DNA from 2 places in the Priestia sp. FSL P4-0332 genome. Region 2 is predicted to be linked to the other one. Evidence: riboswitches for the same ligand, from Rfam matches in the RefSeq annotation. Region 2 holds a riboswitch; the other holds the start of a gene.
The links. Region 2 has a riboswitch for lysine ahead of MKY06_RS12985 (amino acid permease). Riboswitches for the same ligand answer to the same signal wherever they lie in the genome.
Positions count from the first base shown of each region.

Region 1: another riboswitch for lysine. It lies ahead of MKY06_RS24075 (aspartate kinase); the one in region 2 lies ahead of MKY06_RS12985 (amino acid permease).

Region 1 covers NZ_JBBOUA010000001.1:4,587,713-4,591,149, reverse strand. The annotation lists gene uvrC (excinuclease ABC subunit UvrC) at 1-1,210, shown strand, start outside; lysine riboswitch at 1,276-1,453, shown strand; gene MKY06_RS24075 (aspartate kinase) at 1,595-2,827, shown strand; gene MKY06_RS24070 (YslB family protein) at 2,879-3,406, opposite strand.
Region 2 covers NZ_JBBOUA010000001.1:2,566,597-2,570,033, reverse strand. The annotation lists gene MKY06_RS12995 (GNAT family N-acetyltransferase) at 1-173, shown strand, start outside; gene MKY06_RS12990 (hypothetical protein) at 277-645, shown strand; gene MKY06_RS12985 (amino acid permease) at 681-2,120, opposite strand; lysine riboswitch at 2,223-2,407, opposite strand; TPP riboswitch at 2,582-2,682, shown strand; gene thiT (energy-coupled thiamine transporter ThiT) at 2,715-3,320, shown strand.

The DNA of each region.
Region 1 (3,437 bases), 2.0 Mb from region 2:
TATCACGCGGTTTTTAAATGGTGGATATGAGCATGTCAAAACAGAGTTAACTGAAAAAATGTTAAAAGCTTCAGAAGAACTTGACTTTGAACGGGCTAAAGAATATCGAGATCAAATTGCTCATATCGAAGCGACAATGGAAAAGCAAAAAGTAACGTTTAATGATTTTGTTAATCGAGATGTGTTTGGCTATTCTTATGATAAAGGCTGGATGTGTGTTCAAGTTTTCTTTATTCGCCAAGGGAAATTAATTGAGCGAGAAGTTTCTATGTTTCCTTTTTATAAAGAGCCAGAAGAAGATTTCTTAACTTTTATCGGTCAGTTTTATGCCAAAAATATTAAGCCAAAAGAAGTGATGGTTCCAGCAACGATTGATGCAGAGTTGGCTGAGAAATTAGTAGAAGTAGAGGTTCAGCATCCAAAGCGAGGCAAAAAGAAAGAATTAGTAGAACTTGCGTGTAAAAATGCAAAAATTGCGCTCGGTGAAAAATTCTATTTAATTGAACGAGATGAAGAACGCACGGTTGGCGCAGTTGAACGGTTAGGAGAAGAGCTTGGAATTGCCGCTCCTTATCGGATTGAAGCATTTGATAATTCAAATATTCAAGGAACAGACCCAGTTTCTGCGATGATTGTTTTTGTTGATGGGAAGCCGGAAAAGAAAGAATATCGTAAATATAAAATTAAGACCGTGCAGGGACCAGATGATTACAGTTCCATGAGAGAAGTGGTTCGCAGAAGGTATTCCAGAGCATTAAAAGAAGATCTTCCGCTTCCAGATTTAATTGTTGTAGATGGAGGTAAAGGGCATTTGGCTGCGGTGCAGGATGTTCTCGAAAATGAATTGGGACTTTTAGTGCCTACAGCAGGTCTTGTCAAAGATGATAAGCACAGAACTTCGAATCTGATGATTGGCGAGCCTCCTCAAATCATACCGCTTGAACGCAATAGTCAAGAATTTTATTTGCTTCAGCGAATTCAAGATGAAGTTCACCGCTTTGCGATTACCTTCCACCGTCAAGTGCGCTCTAAGTCCGCTTTTCAGTCTGTTCTGGACGACATTCCGGGAGTGGGAGAAAAGCGTAAAAAAGCTTTGTTAAAGTATTTTGGTTCGGTGAAAAAATTGAAAGAAGCAACGGTTGAAGATATTCGAAATTCAGGTGTTCCTCAAAACATTGCTGAAAAAATTTATGAAACATTGCAAAAATAGTCTTGAAATAATAGAAAATGTTTGATAAGCTATTAACTAATTTCATACGACACTTCATCAAATGAAGTGAAGATAGAGGTGCAAATTTAATCAGTACGTATCAGGAAGGGTATGAGCCCTTATGAATGATGCGGAAAGGGAAATTTGCCGAAGTGAACATTACCTCATAGTAATGATTGCTGGTTCTGCGTTGAATAAACGTAGGATTGTCAAGATGTAGATTCTTGGAGAGCTATCTCACGGCAGTGGACGGTTATGTTTTATAATTTTCGTTCGTTAAGCAATGAGAGCTCATCTCATTGCTTTTTTTATTGTCTGAGTAAAAAAATTTAGCTTCTCATCATCCTGCATATGCAAATTTATTGAAAAGGAATGAACAAAATTATGGCATTAATCGTTCAAAAATTTGGTGGAACATCTGTTGGTTCTGTTGAACGTATTCAACATGTAGCAAACCGAGTTATTCAAGAAGCAGAGCGCGGTAACCAAGTAGTCGTTGTTGTATCGGCAATGGGCAAAACCACAGATGCACTGGTGAAATTAGCAAGTGATATTACGGACAGTCCAAGCAAACGCGAAATGGATATGCTTCTTACAACTGGAGAACAAGTGACGATTTCCCTGTTAACAATGGCCCTTCAATGCAAAGGGTATGAAGCAACTTCGCTAACAGGTTGGCAAGCTGGCATCCAGACGGAAGCAGTTCATAGCAATGCACGAATCCAGCACATTGATACAACTCGTATTCAACGTCAGTTAGATAGCGGACGAATTGTAGTAGTAGCTGGATTCCAAGGCTGTTCAGAAGATGGAAGCATTACAACATTAGGTCGAGGCGGCTCTGACACGACGGCAGTAGCTCTTGCCGCGGCGCTAAAAGCTGCAAAATGTGATATTTATACAGATGTAACAGGAGTGTTTACGACAGATCCGCGCTATGTAGAAGATGCCCGTAAGCTTCACTCTATTTCATATGACGAAATGTTAGAATTAGCTAATTTGGGAGCAGGGGTGCTGCATCCGCGCGCTGTTGAGTTTGCAAAAAATTATCAGGTACCGCTAGAAGTGCGTTCAAGCTTAGAAAACGAGAATGGAACGATTGTTGAGGAGGAAGTTTCAATGGAACAAAACTTAGTCGTAAGAGGAATTGCGTTTGAAGATAATATTTCACGCGTGACAATTGAAGGGTTAAACAACGAGTTGCAAACTCTTTCTACTATTTTTACAGCATTAGCAAAAGAACAGTTAAATGTGGACATTATTATTCAAAACGTAACGGCTAATAATCGTCTATCCATCTCATTTTCTATTAAAACCGTAGACGTAGAAGCTGCTCTTGCTGTCTTAAAAGAATATAAATCTACTTTAGGATATACGCGTATCGAACATGAAAGCGGTCTGGCTAAAGTGTCGATTGTCGGATCTGGTATGATTTCAAACCCAGGTGTTGCAGCTGAAATGTTTGAAGTGCTGGCAGGAGAGAAAATTGAAGTGAAGATGGTCAGCACGTCTGAAATTAAAGTATCTACAGTTGTACCGCATGCTGATATGGTAAAAGCAGTTGAGACGCTTCACGTAGCATTCGAACTAGAAGAACAGCAGGCAGTGCAAGTATAAAGAAGAGAAAAAAGACGTGGTATCTCCACGTCTTTTATATATACGTATTTTTTACTTTTTATAACGCTCCGCGCGTGTTTCGGTAGGTAAAATATCTTTTCGGTCCCACTGCACGGAAATCAGCACTTTTCCGTTCTTTTCTTTATGTGTTAAGTAGGCTTCTGTTAGGCAGTTGTTTTGCCGCTGAATCTGTTCAGCCACAAATCCTGACTCAAGATGAAACGAACAAGTTTCCTGCTGAAATCTTTTGCTGACCACATCACCTGATAACTCAAGCTCTAGTGAATATTTATCTTTTTTTGCAAGCGTCAGTGTTCCCCAGGAAGCTGCTTTAAAAAAAGCGACGATTTCATCCATTGTATTTAATGGGTATTTCCGCGCAAGGTGTTTTCCTGCCCAGTATGAAATGGTATTCGTTTCGTCTCCAAGAAGCTCTGGAATTAACACGTCACGCAAAAGGCTGTATCCGAAATATGAAACGTGATCAAGATTTCTCTCTGTTTCAGCTGTGACATTAGGTTCTGATGTTTCCATCGTCTCTTCAAGTTCTTGCTGTGATTCTGTTTGTAAATTGCTCATGCTTTCCCCTCTTTCTTTACTACTATTATAT
Region 2 (3,437 bases):
AATTAGCTAAAGAACTCAACCATCACGTTGTCATTTCAGGGATTACAAAAGGGAATGATATCAGTGTCAAAATGCATGAGCAATTTAATTTTACATTTTGCGGAGAATTTAAAGAAGTAGGCTGGAAATTTGATCAGTGGCAAGATGTGCTTTTTTATCAGCTTATTTTATAAGATGTATGACACCTTTACACATTGTAACGTTTTAGTTTCGTGTGTAAAGGTTATTAACATAATAAATCGTTTTATTATGTTAATACGAAAGGTGTTAGCTATCATGAATACACATTTTCAATATCAGCATCTAAGAGCTATTCCGAAAAGATGGTCCAAAAAAGAGCTGCATATCCAGCTGAATAGAATCAAGCACAATTCTGAACTATCTACTATAGCAGCAGATCTGCTTTTTCATCTGTTAGAATGTACCCATTCGGGCCTTCAAACTAAACAAGAAATCATAGACTACATCCAAAGCATTCCTACTCATCAACTTCCATCTTTTGTAACCCATTTAAGCAGGTTAATTCAGCATATTTATTATATAGAAGCTGCTGATTACTGTAATCGTCCCCTCAAAGGTTATATGCTTGTTATGAAAAACCAGCCCGCCTATATATCTCTTCATTTTGCTGATCAGATCACATAAAAAAGCTCTCTATTCAAAAGAATAGAGAGCTTTTTTTATTCGTATTTTTTCACTGTTACTTGACATTCTTTTAACGGGATAAGTTTCGACTTTTTCGTCCATTTGTATCCTAACCAAACAATTAAGAATAAAGGAAGTCCGATATAGGAAACAAGTACACCGTACCAGTCAATCGAGTCACCCATAAACGCCGAATAGTTTTGGCCTAAAATAACAACGGCACATAAAATAAAGGCAAAGATAGGGCCAAATGGGAAAAGTTTTGCATGATATGGAAGTTCACTCAAATCATGACCTTGGGCAACAAATGCTCTTCTAAAACGATAGTGGCTGATTGCAATTCCTAACCAAGCAATAAAACCAGACATACCAGAAGCGTTAAGTAACCACGTGTATACCGCACCGTCTCCAAAAAATGAAGCACCAAATGCAAGTGTACCGACAAGTGCCGTTGCGATTAAAGCATTAACCGGAACGCCTCGTTTATTTACTTTTGCTAAGAACCTCGGTGCTTTTCCATCTTTCGCCAAGTTCCACAGCATACGCGTAGAAGCATACATACCTGAGTTACCAGCAGATAAAACGGCTGTTAAAATAACGGCATTGATAGCTGATGCTGCAAACGCCAGACCTGCTCGTTCGAATATTAGAGTAAACGGACTGACCCGCACATCATCACTTGCTAATGAATCCGCTGTGTATGGAATAAGCATCCCAATAACAAAAATAGCTAAAATATAAAATAACAAGATGCGCCAGAAGACTTGTTTAACTGCGCGAGGAACCGTTTTTTCCGGATCTTCACTTTCTCCAGCTGCAACTCCAAGCAACTCTGTTCCTTGGAATGAAAAACCAGCAGCCATAAAAATACCTAAGACAGTAAAGAATCCACCGTGAATGGGTCCATCACCAAGCGTGAAGTTTTTAAAACCTGGTGCTTCATTGTTAAAGATACCAAAAATCATCATAATACCAATAACTAAAAAGATGATAACTGTTACTACTTTAATTAATGAAAACCAAAATTCAGATTCGCCAAATCCTTTTACAGAAAGGTAGTTAAGCCCAAACATAATTAATAAAAACAGGGCACTCCATAAAATAGAAGAAGAGTTTGGGAACCAAAATTTCATAATAAGGGCTCCAGCAGATAATTCAGCTGCAATCGTAATAGCCCAGTTATACCAATAGTTCCAGCCGAGAGCGAAACCAAAGGATGGATCTACAAACCGAGACGCATACGTACTAAACGAACCAGCTTCAGGCATATAAGCTGCGAGCTCCGCCAGGCTGGTCATCAAAAAGTAAACCATGACACCAATAATAGCGTAAGCTAAAAGCGCTCCCCCAGGTCCTGCTGTGTGAATTGCTCCACCACTTGCTAGGAATAAGCCGGTTCCGATGGCTCCTCCTAATGAAATCATCGTTAAGTGGCGAGATTTCAACCCACGTTTTAATTCTTGCTGCTCTTGCATAGATAAATACTCCTTTCGAATGTACGGAAAGAGACGGGATAACATAAAAAAAGCCCGCAGTATATGTGCGCGCTTTTAAATCTGAAAACCGCGTCAACCTTCCGTGAAGATAGCTCTTCACATCACTTGCATGATGTGACAGTTCTGTTCCTGTTCGGAGACAGCCCCAGCTTAAATCAACCGAGAAGTGATCTAAACTTCGGCAATTTTTCCTTTCAAGCAACATCCTCAATGTTCTCTGCATTTCCGTTGCTTTACTATTAAAAACTGCGACCTCTACCTCATCGATTAGGATGAGGGTTTTTTATATTCATTTGACATAAAAGAAGTATATCAAATACTAAAACGATTGTCATTATAAAAAATAGATTCAGAAAATAGAAACATCTTTGAAATCTCTCGAATCTATTTTGTTACATATGGTATAATAAATGTTGTCATAATACTACATAAATATCCGAACGTACCACAGGGGGAGCCGCCGTGCTGAGAGTGAACAAATTGTTCAGACCCTTCGAACCTGTTAGTTAACGCTAGCGTAGGAATGTGGGAATAGTAGCATATATTTGCTTACTCCTGTGTAAACCGTTTGATATGAATGATTCAAAAACAGGAGTGAGAAACGTGAATAAAGCATTACCCTTACAGGCTAAAATTGAAATAGCTATTTTTGCAGCATTAGCACTTCTACTTGATCTTTTGCCTTCCATTAAGATTGCAACGGCTGTGAGTATTTCGTTCTCCATGGTGCCCATTTTTATTATGTGCTTTCGCTGGGGAGTAAAAGGCGGGGCTCTATCTGGTCTATTATGGGGGCTGTTGCAGTTGGCAACAGGAACGGCTTATATTTTAACAGCGCTGCAAACGTTTATTGAATATATTGTGGCTTTTGCTTTTATAGGTTTTGGAGGTGTTTTTTCGCAATCTATTAAAACAAATTTAGCTAACAATAACAGATCAAAAGCTTTTGTTTTGATTGTTTTATCCCTTGTTATCGGCAGCTTCGCACGGTATTTCTGGCACTTTATTGCGGGTATTATTTTCTGGGGATCATACGCGCCAAAGGGCATGTCCGCTCTGTGGTATTCTTTTTCAATGAACGGGATTTCAATGGTAGGGTCACTAATTGCCTGCTTAGTCATTCTTTCACTATTAATTCCATCCGCATCAAGAATGATTGTAACTAAATCACACTCATAATAAAAAAGACTAAATCTACCAAGATTTAGTCTTTTTTGTCATTTGTCACCTTTGTTTACACAAAAGTGTGTCAGGTTTGATAACATAGTTAGTGAAATATTCAAAAAACTGTTTTAT